Pelodictyon luteolum DSM 273: one gene and its partner. The protein of the gene in region 2 interacts with the protein of the main gene of each other region in a pairwise test. Links are inferred from orthologs where the notes say so. Each region holds a gene or a part of one and is shown on either strand. Other genes may lie near its edges. The genes, in order: lpdA and PLUT_RS02350.

The links.
Region 1: the proteins of PLUT_RS02350 (region 2) and lpdA interact in binary tests that used the Escherichia coli proteins (3 or more experiments, as listed by UniProt). The link is inferred for Pelodictyon luteolum DSM 273 from one-to-one orthologs.

The regions. Positions count from the first base shown.
Region 1 is NC_007512.1:895,818-903,115, reverse strand. What follows is about bases 2,310-5,191. They hold lpdA (dihydrolipoyl dehydrogenase), read right to left. Parts: upstream 4,519-5,191; coding sequence 3,100-4,518; downstream 2,310-3,099. Other genes in these bases: PLUT_RS04105 (RluA family pseudouridine synthase), read left to right, coding at 4,560-5,191; bchI (magnesium chelatase ATPase subunit I), read right to left, coding at 2,310-2,940. Outside these bases: bchD (magnesium chelatase ATPase subunit D), read right to left, coding at 1-1,786; more of bchI, read right to left, coding at 1,786-2,309; more of PLUT_RS04105, read left to right, coding at 5,192-5,612; PLUT_RS04100 (hypothetical protein), read left to right, coding at 5,725-6,258; PLUT_RS04095 (prolyl oligopeptidase family serine peptidase), read left to right, coding at 6,404-7,298. UniProt on the Escherichia coli protein: Lipoamide dehydrogenase is a component of the glycine cleavage system as well as of the alpha-ketoacid dehydrogenase complexes.
Region 2 is NC_007512.1:529,210-536,613, forward strand. The notes cover bases 1,642-4,629. They hold PLUT_RS02350 (ATP-dependent helicase), read left to right. Parts: upstream 1,642-2,025; coding sequence 2,026-4,233; downstream 4,234-4,629. Other genes in these bases: PLUT_RS02345 (alpha-amylase family glycosyl hydrolase), read right to left, coding at 1,642-1,796; PLUT_RS02355 (glycosyltransferase family protein), read left to right, coding at 4,349-4,629. Outside these bases: PLUT_RS02340 (secondary thiamine-phosphate synthase enzyme YjbQ), read right to left, coding at 1-311; more of PLUT_RS02345, read right to left, coding at 354-1,641; more of PLUT_RS02355, read left to right, coding at 4,630-5,380; PLUT_RS02360 (nitroreductase family protein), read left to right, coding at 5,392-5,985; aat (leucyl/phenylalanyl-tRNA--protein transferase), read left to right, coding at 5,972-6,556; PLUT_RS02370 (ArsA family ATPase), read left to right, coding at 6,618-7,404. UniProt on the Escherichia coli protein: A helicase with DNA-dependent ATPase activity. Unwinds DNA duplexes with 3'-5' polarity. Translocates on single-stranded DNA with 3'-5' polarity. Initiates unwinding more efficiently from a nicked substrate than double-stranded DNA.

The DNA of each region.
Region 1 (7,298 bases), 370 kb from region 2 along the record:
GGGCAAGTTTGGGAGCTTCGCCGCGGGAGAGGTAGTTCATCTGGGTATCGATGACCACGGAGGCAATGCCGTCGGACTGCACGGAGAGCGAGAGCGCTTCGACCTCTTTTTCGAGATCCTCTTTGGAGGGTTTCTCGGCATTGGGGTCAAACGAGGACTGCAGGCCGATGTTGCCGCGCCCGTCGGTGATGAGCACGAACATGATCTGCGAGACTCCCTTGGTGCGGGCCTGCTTGGCGGTCTCCCAACCGAGGTAGAGGGCTGAGGCGAGCGGGGTTCCGCCGCCGGTCGGCAGCACGTCGAGCTCGCGCTTTGCACGGTCAACACTCTGCGAAGGGGGAAGAAGCACCTGTGCCTGCTTGCCGCGGAAGGAGATGAGTGCGACCTGGTCGCGATGCACATAAGCGTTCTGTAGCAGGCTTGCAACCGCGCCCTTGGCCTGGCGCATGCGGTTGAGTGCCATCGAGCCGGAGGCGTCGACCATGAAGATGAACAGGGTACCGCTCTTGTCGCGGAACCGCTTGATCTTCACGTCGTCCTTGCTGATGATGAGGGCGGTTTTCGGCCTGCCCGCCATCTTCTTGTCTTTCTTGCGGGTCTCCTGCCACGGAGCTGCCGATATCAGCGTGGGGATGAGGGCCACCTTGCCGCTGCGCATCTCGCCGGGCTGGGCCCTGACGAAACGGCCGCGCCGGTTGTTCAAGGCCTCGCCGCGGCTTCCCGACGTGCTCTTCTTCTTCGAAGCCAGCGAAATGTTCATGATGTTGTCCGGCAGCTCGGTCTCGATGGCTTCCATCATGAGCTCCTCGATCATGTCGGGGGTCTCCTCCTTCTCCTCTTCGGCATCGGCGTCCGTCGAGTTGTCCGGCTGCTGCTCTTCTTCCCCGTCCTGCGGCTCCTCTTCGGGAGGCGGCGCCTCTTCGGGTCCCATCTCCTCAGCCGCCTCTTCACGCTCGGGCATGCGGGTCGCACGGGGAATGAGCACCAGCTTGATGGCCAGCTTCATGTCCTCTTCATCGACATCGCTGCGCTGCTGTAGGGCTGCGCTGGCAAGTGCGGCACGGACGGTGAAAATGTCGACGCGGTTGCCCTCGACGCCGAGGCTGAGGGCGGTCTGTATGAGCGCCTGCACCTGTTCTTTCGTGATGGAGACCAGCGGAAGCTGTTCCTTGGCCGCATCGATGAACCCGGCGAGCATTTTCAGTTCGTCGCGGGTATCTTCAAGATTCCTTTTTCCAAGGACGACATCGACGATTTTCTTGCGCGCCCGGAAATCGTTCTGCGCGGTGAAGGGGACGATGATGCCGATCCTGTCGAGCAGGCCCATGCGCACCTCGCCGTCTGTGGGGTCGTAGGTACCGACCAGCATGAAGTTGGCCGGGTGCACCTCGCTGAGTCCTTCACGCTCGACGAGCACTTCGCCCCTCGACATGGCGTCCATGATGTGCGACACGGCCGAGCTGTCAAGCAGGCTCAGCGAGTCGACATAGAGCACGCCGCCATCGGCTTTTGAGAGCACGCCGTGCTGCACGACGCGTACGCCGCTTGCCAGAGTCGCCTCAAGGTCGACGCCGCCGATGAGGCGGTCTTCAGTGACGTTCAGGGGCAGTTCCACGAAGGGGGTCCCTTCGGGAAGGATGTCGGCAAATGCCCTGGCCAGAGTCGACTTGCCCGAGCCTACGGCCGAGGGGATGACGACACCGCCGAGGGCTGGATCGACGGCCAGCAGCATGAGCGCCTGCTTGGCCAGATCCATTCCCACTATATCGGTAAAAGCTATCTTCATTATACTGCTTCTGCTTCTCCAAGGACTTTTGCGAGCTCACGTTCGATCTTCTCTCCAGCATCAAGCGTCTCCAGCGGATCCTTGCGGAGGCGGTGGCGGAGGCAGAGTCCTGCGATCTCCCTGACATGCTTCATGGTGACCACCTTCTGGCCCATGAAGGCGGCGTGGGCGTGGGCGGTACGGGTGATGGTAAGTTCACCGCGGTGGCCGTCGATGCCGAGGTTCATGCAGAGGCGGGCGATGTCGGTCAGTACCTCGTCGCTCATCGTCACTTCCGGAAGCAGGTCCTTGGCGGTCTGGATCTTCTTCTGCAGCTTGACCTGCTCGCGGTTGTACTTCTTCATGAAGGCATCCGGGTCCTCATCGAAGTCACGGCGGCGCTTGACGATGTCGACACGCTTGGCGACGTCGAGGATGGTGATGATGCGGGCATGGAGGCCGAAACGGTCGAGGAGCTGCGGGCGGAGCTCGCCTTCCTCGGGGTTGCCGGAACCGACGAGCACGAAGCGGGCCGGGTGGCGGATGCTGATGCCCTCGCGCTCGACCACGTTCTTGCCGCTGGCGGCCACATCAAGCAGCACGTCGACAAGGTGGTCGTCGAGGAGGTTGACCTCGTCGATGTAAAGGAAGCCGCGGTTGGCCTGGGCGAGCAGACCCGGCTCGAAGGCCTTGACGCCGCTGGTGAGCGCCTGTTCGATGTCGATGGTACCGCAGACGCGGTCTTCAGTCGCACCGAGCGGAAGGTCGACGACGGGAACGGGGATCTTCTCGGTCTTCAGGGTTGCGGGGTCGATCGCTTTTGCGCCTTTCCTTGCATCCTCACCCTCGACAAACTGCGAAGGGGTGCGGTTGTAGATGTCGTCCTGTACGCGTTCGATGAAGGGAAGCACCTCTGCAAGCGCACGGACCGTGGTGCTCTTGCCGGTACCCCTGTGGCCCATGACGAGCACGCCGCCGATCCTCGGATCGATGATGTTGAGGATCAGACTGAGCTTCATTTCCTCCTGGCCGACGATGGCGGTGAAAGGAAACGCAAGGCCGGACTTCTTCTTGGCAGGAGCTGCAGCCTTTTTGGGTGCAGGAGCCGCTGCGGCCTTCTTGGCAACTGTTTTCCTGGCAGCAGTTTTCTTGGCAGCTGTTTCAGTCTGAGTCATAATTGATCGTTTGGTTGAGACCCCGCCCCGTGAACCGAGAAATCATTCACCGGAAAAGGCTTACTGTTGGTTAAGGAGTTGCAATAATAAACCTTGAATTTATGCTTTTAGCCCGACAATCGAAAATCCTTTTAATAAAGGTGGCGGCCGGCATGCCCTTCACTCCCCGAGAGCCTGCAGGGCGGCTTCACGAATCGACTCCGACAGGGTCGGGTGCGCGTGGACGACCGAGGAGAGCCTTGATGCCGTGATGCCGAGGCTTCTGGCAAGCGCCAGCTCCCCGATGAGCTCCACTGCGCCGTGGCCTATGAGATGGGCGCCGAGCAGCGGCCCGCCCCCGGCCTCGAACACCAGTTTCACCAGCCCTTCGAGGCTGCCGTAGGCGTTGGCTTTGCCGGATGCGGCAAAGTTCGAGCGGCCGACCGACACGTTTTTCCCGGCAGCAACCGCCTGCTCCTCGCTCATGCCGATGCTTGCGATGGAGGGCTCGGCATAGACGCAGCGCGGGATCATGGTATCTTCCAGGGGTTCGGCAGAGGTGCCGGCGATGGAGGCAACGGCGATGGCGGCCTCGGCCGAGGCCTTGTGGGCGAGCAGCATCCCGCCGCGCACGTCGCCGATGGCGTATATGTGCGCCACGGCGGTCCGGCACAGTGCATCGGTTTCAATGAACCCCCGCGACACACCGACACCGGCAGCCTCGAGCCCGAGCCCTTCGGTGCTGCCGCCGACACCGACAGCCAGCAGCAGACGCTCCGCCTCGATCTCCTGCGGCTCTTCACCCGGAACCATAAGCCGGGCCGTAACCCGCTCCCCTTCTCTTTTTACGTCCTCGAGCTTCGAGCCGGTAGCGACCGTGATGCCGGCCTTCTGGAACGAGCGTTTGAGGGCTTCGGATATCTCGGCATCTTCAAGCGGCATGAGGCGGTCCATCATTTCGACGATGGTGACCCGGGTACCGATGGTTGCATAGAACCAGGCCAGCTCTACGCCGATCGCCCCGCCGCCGAGCACGATCATGGAGGCCGGCAGTTCCTTCATGGCAAGAGCCTCGCGGCTCGTGATGAGAAGGCGAAGATCGGGCTCAAGGCCCGGAATGGTGCGCATCCTGCCGCCGGTGGCGATGATGATGGAGCGTGCGGTGATGGTGTCGGCAACCGCACCCTCACGGATGATGTCGAGCTCGTGCGGACCGGCAAAGCGCGCCTCGCCGGGAACTACCTCCACACCCGCTTTGCGCAGCTGGTACTCGATTCCCTTCGAGATCTTCAGCACCACCGTACGGCTGCGCTTTACGGCTGCAGCAAGCTCAAAGGATGCACCGGGAGCATGCAGGCCGAGCGCCGCCCCTTTCCGGACGAGGTCGAACGCCTCGGCGCTCCGGAGCAGGGCTTTGGTTGGAATGCAGCCCCAGTTGACGCAGACGCCGCCCAGTGCCGATTTTTCAATGAGGGCGACCTGCATGCCCATACGGGCGGCAAGGAGTGCCGCCTCGTAGCCGCCGGGCCCGGAACCGATGACGGCAACGTCTACCTTGCGGGGAGCTGAAAGAGGAGTTGAAGCGTTCATGGAAGGCATACGCTGAATTGTGTCAGGGTTTTAGTATAATGTTCAGCAAAATGCAAAATCACCCGCAAAAAAACGAATGCCCCCCCGGGGGGGACCTGGCCCTTGAGCCGAAAAAACTCACCCTGCAGGTCAGCAGGGTGCAGTGCCCAATGCGCATCGACCAGTACCTTACCCGGCAGGTCGAAAACGCAACCCGGAACAAGGTACAGGAAGCCATCGAGGACGGACGGGTGCTGGTGAACGGCAAATCGGTGAAGTCGAACTACCGGGTGAAGTCCTGCGACTCGATTGAGATGACCTTCCTCCGCCCGCCCGCTCCGGAGCTTGCGCCCGAAGACATCCCGATCGACATTGTCTACGAGGACAGTGACCTCATGGTGGTCAACAAGGCCCCCGGCATGGTGGTGCATCCTGCGTTCGGCAACTGGACCGGCACGCTCGCCAACGCCATCCTGCACCACTTCGGCACCGATGCAGAAGAACTTGAAACGGATGAACTCCGTCCCGGCATCGTGCACCGGCTCGACAAGGACACCTCCGGCCTCATCATCGTCGCCCGGAACCCCACCGCACTCCACCGCCTTGCCAGGCAGTTCGCCGACCGGAAGGTGTCGAAACTCTACACCGCCATCCTCTGGGGGGTGCCGGAGCCGCAGGAAGGCACCATCCATACCAACATCGGCCGCTCGAGAAGGGACCGCAAGGTCATGGCCAACTTCCCCTACGAGGGACTTGAGGGCAAAACGGCCATAACCGACTACCGGGTCACCGAAAACCTCCACTGGTTCTCACTCGCAGAGCTTACCCTCCACACCGGCCGGACCCACCAGATCCGCGCCCACATGCAGCACCTCGGCCACCAGATCCTCGGTGACACCACCTACGGCGGCGCTTCACTGCGAACCCTCGACTTCCCGAGAAGCGAAAGCTTCGTCAAAAACCTCCTCGACCTCCTCCCCCGCCAGGCCCTGCACGCCGCAAGCCTTTCCTTCCACCAGCCCACGACCGGGCGTCCGCTTTCCTTCACTGCACCGCTTCCCGAAGACATGGCGCAAGCTCTTGAGAAAATCCGCGTCATATACAGGAGCGCAAGAGAAGCCTGAAGCCGATCATCTCTGCCGGGGACCCGAACCGGCAGACCATCATCTTCATCCTCTCCTGCCATGTGCCCATGACAATTCAGGAAGCCAACACGAAGAAAACAGGACAGTACGTATGAACACAGGAATGAAAACCGCAGCTCTGGCAGCGTTTCTCGCCGCAGCCGCTTACGGGCCGGACGCACAGGCGAAAGTAAATGTCAACATCAACCTCGGAGCCCCCGGCCCCGTCATTGTGAGCTCCCCGACGCCGGTTGTCGTCGAGCAGCGGGGTCCCCGGCGCTTTGCAATCGAGCGCCAGCCGCGGTTCCTCTACACTCCGGATCTCGGGTTCTATGTCTCGGTAGGCGCGCCCTATGACATCATCTATTACCAGGACCAGTACTACATCTATGACGGAGGGGAGTGGTACCGCTCATCAAACTACCGCGGTCCCTGGATGACGGTGCGCAGGCAGCGCCTGCCCACTCACATCTCACGGTACCGGTATGAGGAGATCCGCCAGCGGCGGGACCGGGAATACCGCCGAGCAGAGAGTTGGGAACGGCAGGACAGGAATCGCCCTAATGACCGTTACAATGACCGTTCCAATGACCGTTCCAATGACCGTGACCGCCAGAGAGACGCAGATCGCCCCCGCTGGAGATGAACGATTGACGGCCCCCGGGGATTATCTGTAATGCTGTATATTACACGAATAGAGCAGTGAGCACAGCGGCCGGCAGCACCACACTGCCTGGCCGCTTTCTTGTACAACGAAAAAGACAGCTTCACATTCAAACCCCTTGACGCCAATGACCCGATCCCCGGCATCCCTCCTCATCGTCCTGCTTTTCGCTTCTCTCCTCTCCGGCGGGACCCTCCAGGCCACGGAACAGGGTCCGGCGGCGCCGAGGGTTGCTCCGCCCTGCCGGCCGCACACTGAGACGCTCTGCGGGGTGGAGGTCTCCGACCCGTTCCGCCCGCTTGAGGATTTCAGTGTTCCCGCTGTCGCGGAGTGGGTCCAGGAGCAGTCGGAGCATGCCCGCGCGGTGCTCGAAAGCATCCCCGGCAGAGGTAAACTGCTCCGGAAAATGGAGGAGTTCGACCTGAGGAGGAAGTCGAAGGCCTACAGTCTCTCCATCACCGACAACGACCGTTACTTCTACCTCAAGGAAACGCCCGGCGATGAAACCGGCAAACTCTACCTGCGGGAGGGGTTCAAAGGCAGGGAAACCCTGCTCTTCGACCCCGGCACCCTCGACCGCGAAAAAGGCACGCGCCATGTCATCAGCCACATCTCCCCTTCCGACGACGGGTTGAGGGTAGCCGTATCGGTATCGGCCAACGGCTCGGAAGATGACCGCATCCTCATCATGGACGTCGACCGTAAACAGCTCTACCCTGAAATCATCGACCGCTGCCGGTTCGCCTCTCCCTCATGGACGGAGGACGGCACCGCATTCATCTACAACAGGCTGCGGCCCCTTACCCGCCCGGGCCAGAACCCGCAGTACGACAGTCAGGTATTCCTGCACCGGGCCGGTACCGACCCGAAGGAGGATATCGAGATATTTTCAGCCGAAAAGTACCCCGAGCTGCAGATTGCAGGCTCCGAGATTCCCGGCGTCACCTATGACCGCGAGAGCGGGCGCCTCTTCGCCTTCGTCTCCAGCGTCGAGCGGCGCCTCCGGGTCTACACCGCCCCTT
Region 2 (7,404 bases):
GTTTCAGTGGTGTTCATGAAGAGCCCGAGCAGGTGGGAGTGGGCGTTGTCCCGTCCGTCGATGGGCTGGAGGTTGTGGAGGTAGTTCCCGTCTTTCGGGGCGAGGCGCTTGAGGAACGTTTCGATGTCCTCCATCAGCCGTTCTTCCTGTTCATTGATGTTGAGACACGCGGTGGTGTGGCGGCTGACGAGGGTGAGGAGGCCGTCCTTGAGGCCCGAACCGGCCACGGCGTCCTCTGCCGCCCGGGTTATGTCAATGATCTCGATAGGCTTCCTGGTGCAGAGTTCCAGAGTCGTTCTATGGATGCGCATCATAGGGTGGGTTGCTGGCATTGTTTGGCGTTGTCTTGCGCCTTAGAATGTTATCGCTACGGCTTCATGTGGAGCAAGCCGTACCTGTATGACCTGTCCGGACAGGTGCGGCGCCGCGGTCCGGTTGCCGTGTGCGGTGCTGAGGACGCCGATCTGGCTCCGCTCCACCTGTTCGAGCACTGGGTGCGTGACGTCGAAGGCGATGCCCGTGGAGCCGAAGTTGGCAAGGACGAAGGCGTGGCGCTCCGGGGTGAAACGGTGGAAGCCGATGCAGTGGGTGTGGTTCGATCCCTGAAGGTCGAGCCATTCGATCTGTCCTTCCTGAAAGGCCGGATCACGCTGCAGGATGAAGAGTTTCCGGTAGAGGTCGCCGAGGTCGCGGTCCGCGTGTTCAGGCGCCTGGTGGATGAGCTGCACAGGGATTTTGTGGCGGTACCCGTCCATCTGGTCCTGGTGCACGAGGTGCATGCCGGGCGCCATGAGACAGCAGAGCGCTGCGGCGCGGTTGTTCAGCCCCATCTTGTCTGCGGCTCTTGGTTCGTCATGGTTCTCGATGAAACGGCAGAGATGCTGCTGGTAGCTCCACTGGGCCTGCATGTGGCCTTTCAGCTTTTCGACATTGACCGGCGCACTGGCTAGGTAGTCGTAGAAGGGCTTGTCGTAGGTGAAGTCGAAGCCCTGCTGCTGCAGTTCCCACTCCTTGTTCCAGTATGATTCGGCAAGGAACGTGAATTTCGGATGGCGTGCCTTTACGGCGGCGATTGCCGGACCCCAGAACTCGTCCTTCATATGCCCGCTGAGGTTCTTCCATGTGGTGTTGAACACGCTCTTGAGCACCAGCATGGCAACATCGCAACGGACGGCGTCGCAGAGTTCGCTGATTTTCAGGAGGTTCCCTGTCATCATCGCATGCGTCGCGGGATTGGCATAGTTGATCTGCAGGGTGTCGGTCCAGGACGGGAAATAAGGATCGCGGCTGTAGGCGAGATATTTTCCCTGTGCGTATTCGAAGCTTGAACCGGGGTCATGGCTGCGTTCGGCCTGCGAGACGGAGATGAAGAATTCAGGGTGGGCCGGCAGCCACTGGTTGTCGAGAGCCAGATGGTTCGGCACGAAGTCAAGCATGAGCCGGATGCCGTAATGGGCAAGCTTCTCGCGGAACAGGAGCAGTTCATCGTGCCCTCCGAGCGCCTCGTTGACGGTGTAGGAGGGGATGGAATAGGGAGAAGAGGCTATGTCGGCCGGCTGGAGTGATGGAAGATGCTCGAGCAGCGAGGCCCTGAGGTCGGGGTGCGAGGTGGCTATGGCCCGGCTGTACTCGCTGGGTTTCCATACTCCCATGAGCCACACCATGTCGAATCCCGATTCGGAAAAGAACCGGAACTCCGAGTCCGGAACGTTGCCGAGCGTGACCGGCCGGTTGTTGAGCCGGCCGAGCTTCTGCAGCCAGATCCGGGTGTTGATTTCGTAGACGAGTGGAAACATCGGTTTATTGCAGTGTTAAGTGAGCATGGCTCTGTACTTCAATATAGCAACTCCCCCTGAAACTCCCGTAGAGAATTGCCTCTTTCGGGTTCCTTGTGGAGTGAAAAACATCCTTATGGCGGGATGCCCTAAAAAGTTGTAAAATGGCTATACTTATACGAACTTCAACGGGCGGCGGCACCTTCAGGCATGTCCGTCACGAACAACAATCAACAGGGCTCCTACTGTTTTGACCGATTTTTTACGCGACCTCAGCCCGGTGCAGCAAAGCGCCGTCAGCACAACGGAAGGGCCCGTCATGGTGCTTGCCGGAGCCGGCTCCGGCAAGACCCGGGTGATTACCTACCGCATCGCTCACCTGATAGGGACGAAGGGAGTCCCTTCAAAGAACATCCTCGCCCTTACCTTCACCAACAAGGCCGCTGGAGAAATGCGCCACCGGGTGGACACGCTCCTCGGCCCGGGCGCCTCCTCAGGGCTCTGGATCGGCACGTTCCATTCGGTGTTCGCCCGCCTGCTGCGCGACTATATCGAGCGTCTTGGCTACAGCAGGAGCTTTTCCATTTTCGATTCCGACGACAGCAAGAGCCTGATCCGCCAGTCCATGACTGAGCTCGGCATCCAGCAGGACGCCGTGCCGGTCAACACGGTGCAGGGTCTCATCAGCAAGGCCAAGAACAGTTTCATCCTCCCCTCCGAGTTCCACCGGAACGCTTCTGACTACAACCAGCAGAAGGCGGCCCTGGTCTATGAACTTTATACCAGGAAGCTGAGGGAGAACAACGCACTTGACTTCGACGACCTGCTCATAAAGCCGCTTGAGCTGTTCCGGGAACATCCCGACGTACTTCATGAGCTGCAGGAACTGTTCCGCTACATTCTTATCGATGAGTACCAGGACACCAACCGTGCGCAGTATCTGGTGACCAAGCAGCTTGCCGAGCGCTATCGCAATATTTTCGTTGTCGGCGACGATGCACAGTCCATCTACTCCTGGCGCGGAGCGGACATTTCCAATATCCTGAACTTCCAGGACGATTACCGTGAGTCGGAGACCTTCAAGCTGGTCGACAACTACCGAAGCACCGCCACCATCCTCACGGCGGCCAACAGCGTCATCAGCCGCAACAGCCGCCAGATCAAAAAAGAGCTGGTGCCGCAGGGCGCCAAAGGCGATCCCCTGACGCTGATTGAAGCATACAATGAACGCAATGAGGCTGAAAAGGTCGGGGAGCGCATCCTTTCGATGCACCGTGAAAAGGGGCTGGAGTTCCGCAGTTTCGCGGTCTTCTACCGGACCAACGCCCAGTCCCGCGTGCTGGAAGACGCCATGCGCCAGAGCCGGATTCCCTATAAGATCTTCGGCAGCGTCTCCTTCTATAAGCGGCGCGAAATCAAGGATGCCGTCGCATACCTTCGCTTCATCCAGAACGACCGCGACTCTGAATCGCTCCTGCGCATCATCAACTTTCCGCCCCGCAAGATCGGGGATGTCAGCATTACGAAGCTGCGCCAGTTTGCCGAAGAGCGTGGATTGACGCTCTATGAGGCAATACGCTCTGCGGGTGAGGGCGGGTTCCCGCAGCGCCTGCTCACGGCCCTCGGCTCGTTCTCCGCGGTGATCGAGAAACTGAGGGAAACGGCTGTGGACGGCACTGTCTACGACGTGCTTCACGAACTCTTCGAGCTTACCGCCATTCCCTCGCTGCTCCAGGCTGAGAACACGCCGGAATCGCTGGCCCGCCATGAGAACCTGCAGGAACTGCTCTCTATGGCCCGCGACTTTTCGGACCACAACCCCGATCGGGGTTCTCTCGGAGACTTCCTTGAGAATATCGCGCTGGCTTCCGACTACGACGAGACCCAGGAGTCCGACAACTTCGTCTCGCTCATGACGGTGCACGCTTCAAAAGGCCTTGAGTTCCCCGTGGTGTTCATCACCGGCCTTGAGGAGCGGCTGTTCCCGCTCAACTGTTTCGAGCCCGAACAGCTCGAAGAGGAGCGCCGGCTGTTCTACGTGGCGGTGACGAGGGCGCGTGAAAAGATTTTTCTCTCCTGGGCCCAGAGCCGCTATCTGTACGGTCAGCCGCAGCACTGCCTTCGCTCGAAGTTCATCGGCGAGATCGACCAGTCGGTTCTTCTGGGTGAAGGTGGACGGGCCGTATCGCGAGGTGGCGCACCTGCAGCAGTGGCTGCGCCAGCTTCAGCTTCTTTCCGGCGTCCCGCTGCGTCCGGCAGCCCTGCACCCGAGACTGCTGCGCGCCCCGCAACCGGGGGGATGAAGAAGGGTGCGAAGGTCCACCATGCGGTGTTCGGTCCCGGCATCGTCGTGGAGCTGCAGGGGAAGGGCTCACAGCAGAAGGCGAGGATCTCTTTCAGGAGCGCCGGCGAAAAGACCCTGATGGTCCAGTATGCGAACCTGAAAATCGTTCCGTAAGGGATGGATATGAAGCGATCTTTGCCGTTATTGACCGTAGTGACCCATACTCGCGTTGTCCGAGTATTCCGGCCGGGGAACCCCCTCTGCCCCCAATCATAAACGCAGGAGAACCATGAGGATCCTTTTCGGTGTCCAGGGAACCGGAAACGGCCATATCAGCCGGAGCAGGGAACTTGTCAGGAAGCTGAAAGAAGACGGGCATGAAGTCGAAGTCATCGTCAGCGGCCGCAAAGAGGATGAGCTGCGCGAAATCGAGGTGTTCGAGCCCTACCGGGTGATGAAGGGAATGACCCTCATCACCTACCGCGGAAAGCTGAACTATATGGAGACGATGTTCCAGCTTGATTTCAGCCGCCTGATGGCCGATGTCCTCACCCTCGACACCGCGGGCCTCGACCTTATCATCACCGACTTCGAGCCGATCACCTCCATGGCGGCGCGCATCCGCAATGTCCCCTCTCTCGGATTCGGCCACCAGTACGCATTCCGGTACGCCATTCCTGAGACCAGAGGGAACATTTTCGAGAAGTATACCCTCCTGAATTTCGCCCCGGCCCGTTACAATGCCGGCCTGCACTGGCATCATTTCAACCAGCCGATCTTTCCTCCGGTCATTCCTGCAGCCCTATACGGCAACGCTGCCCCGGAGCCCGTGAAGGGCAAGATCCTCGTCTACCTGCCGTTCGAGGAGATCGATGACGTCACGGCGTTCGTCTCCGGGTTCGAGGATTATGAATTCCATATCTATGGCAAGGTGTCGGAAGACAGCGATCGGGGCCATCTGCATTTCAGGGCCTATTCGCGAGAGGGGTTCCTCCGCGATCTTACGGAGTGTTCCGGCGTGGTCTGCAACGCAGGCTTCGAACTGCCGGGAGAGGCTCTGCATCTTGGCCGCAAGCTGCTGCTCCGGCCCCTTGACGGGCAGATCGAGCAGGGATCGAACGCCATGGCCATGGAACAGCTTGGCTACGGCATGGCCATGCACGCGCTTGACCGGAAGATACTGGGTGAGTGGCTTGAAAACCCGGGACGCAAACCTCTCCGCTACGCCCGCACGGTTGATTATATCTCCGAGTGGATATCAAGCGGCCGGTGGGACGATCTTTCGCATTTTGCCGGCGCCGCATGGCGCGACAGGGGGTGAAGATGGTGAGTATGATGCAGTTCAGGGACCTCGTTGTCCGCAGCCGGAGCATCCGGCGGTTCGACGAGAGCGTTGCAGTCCAGGACGGGGTGCTCCGGGATCTGGTGGAGCTTGCCTGCTATGTGCCCTCGCCAAAGAACCTCCAGCCGCTGAAGTTCATTGCCCGGAGCGGCCCCGACTGCTCGAGGGCCCTGTTTCCTCTCCTGTCATGGGCGGGCTACCTGGCCGACTGGCCGGGTCCCGAAGCGGGGGAGCGCCCTACAGCCTATATCGTCATGCTCGGCGACACCTCGATCACCAGTGACTTTTCCATCGACAGCGGCATCGCCGCCGAGGTCATCATGCTCGGTGCGGCCTCGATAGGCCTCGGTGGCTGCATCATCGCTTCCATTGACCGGCCCGCCCTCCAAAGCCTCCTCCATATTCCCGACCGCTACCAGATACTCCAGGTTCTCGCGCTCGGAAAGCCGGTCGAAACGGTGGTGATCGACCAGATCGGAGATGGCGATCCGGTGCGCTACTACCGGGACCCGAACGGGATCCACCACGTGCCGAAGCGGACGCCTGGAGACATTCTGCTCGATTTCAGCGATGATCCCGGTTGACGCCCTCCTGAAAGCCTACCGTGAAGGGTTCTTCCCGATGGCCGATGCTTCCGACGGCCAGCTCTACTGGTGCCGTCCCGAGATGCGGGCACTTTTTCCACTTGAGAGCTACCGCCCTTCGCGTGATGTTCTGCGCCTCCAGCGGCGGGGTGAGTACTCGGTCTTTTTCGACAGTGATTTCGAGGCCGTGATCAGGGCCTGTGCAGCCCCGCGCAAAGACGATCCGGAAACCTGGATATCCGGGGAGATTGTCGAAACATACATACGTATCCATGAGCTCGGGCTTGCCCACAGCGTCGAGTGCCGCTACCGGGGGGAGCTGGCCGGCGGGCTTTACGGCATCGCCATCGGTGGCGCTTTCTTCGGGGAATCGATGTTCTACCGCCGCTCCTACGCCTCCCAGGTAGCGCTCTGGCACCTCGTCTGCCATCTCCGGCTGAAGGGTTATCTCATGCTCGATGCCCAGATCATGAACCCCCATCTCCGTCGACTCGGGGCTGTAGAAGTGCCGCACGACGAATACATGCGGCTTCTTGAGGCCGCACTCCGTAAAAAGACCGCTTTTCTCTGATACGGGAAAATGGTACCTTGAATGACAATAATTTTTGCGCCATCAAACCGTGGAGCGGCCTATGCTGTCAAGGGATTTAACAGAAAACCAGCCCAAAACCCGGGTCATCATTTACTCCGGCAAGGGCGGAACGGGCAAGACCACCATATCATCCTGCACAGCAGTGGCTCTTGCCCGGTCGGGAAAGCGGGTCCTCATCATGTCGTCCGATCCCGCGCACTCGCTCTCCGACGTCTTCAACCTCCGCATCAGCCGCAACGATCCGCAGAAAATAGAAGAGAACCTTTACGGCCTCGAGGTCGATACGGTCTATGAGCTGAAGAAGAATATGTCGGGATTCCAGAAATTCGTCTCCACCTCCTACCAGAACAAGGGGATCGACAGCGGGATGGCCTCGGAGCTGACTACCCAGCCCGGTCTTGACGAAATCTTCGCCCTCAGCCGCCTGCTTGACGAGGCGCACTCCGGCAGGTGGGATGCCGTCGTGCTCGATACCTCCCCGACCGGCAACACCCTCCGCCTGCTCGCCTATCCCGAAATCATCATCGGCGGCAACATGGGCAAGCAGTTCTTCAAGCTCTACAAGAGCATGTCCTCCCTCGCCCGTCCGCTTTCGGGCGCATCCATCCCTGACGACGACTTCTTCAACGAGGTCAATGTGCTGCTCAAACAGATGGAGGACATCAACCAGTTCATTCTGAGTCCCGAAGTCACCTTCCGGCTTGTTCTCAACCCGGAAAAGCTCTCAATCCTGGAGACGAAAAGGGCGTACACTTTCGTGCACCTTTACGGCATCAACATCGACGGCATCGTCATCAACAAGATCCTTCCGACATCGCGGACCGTCG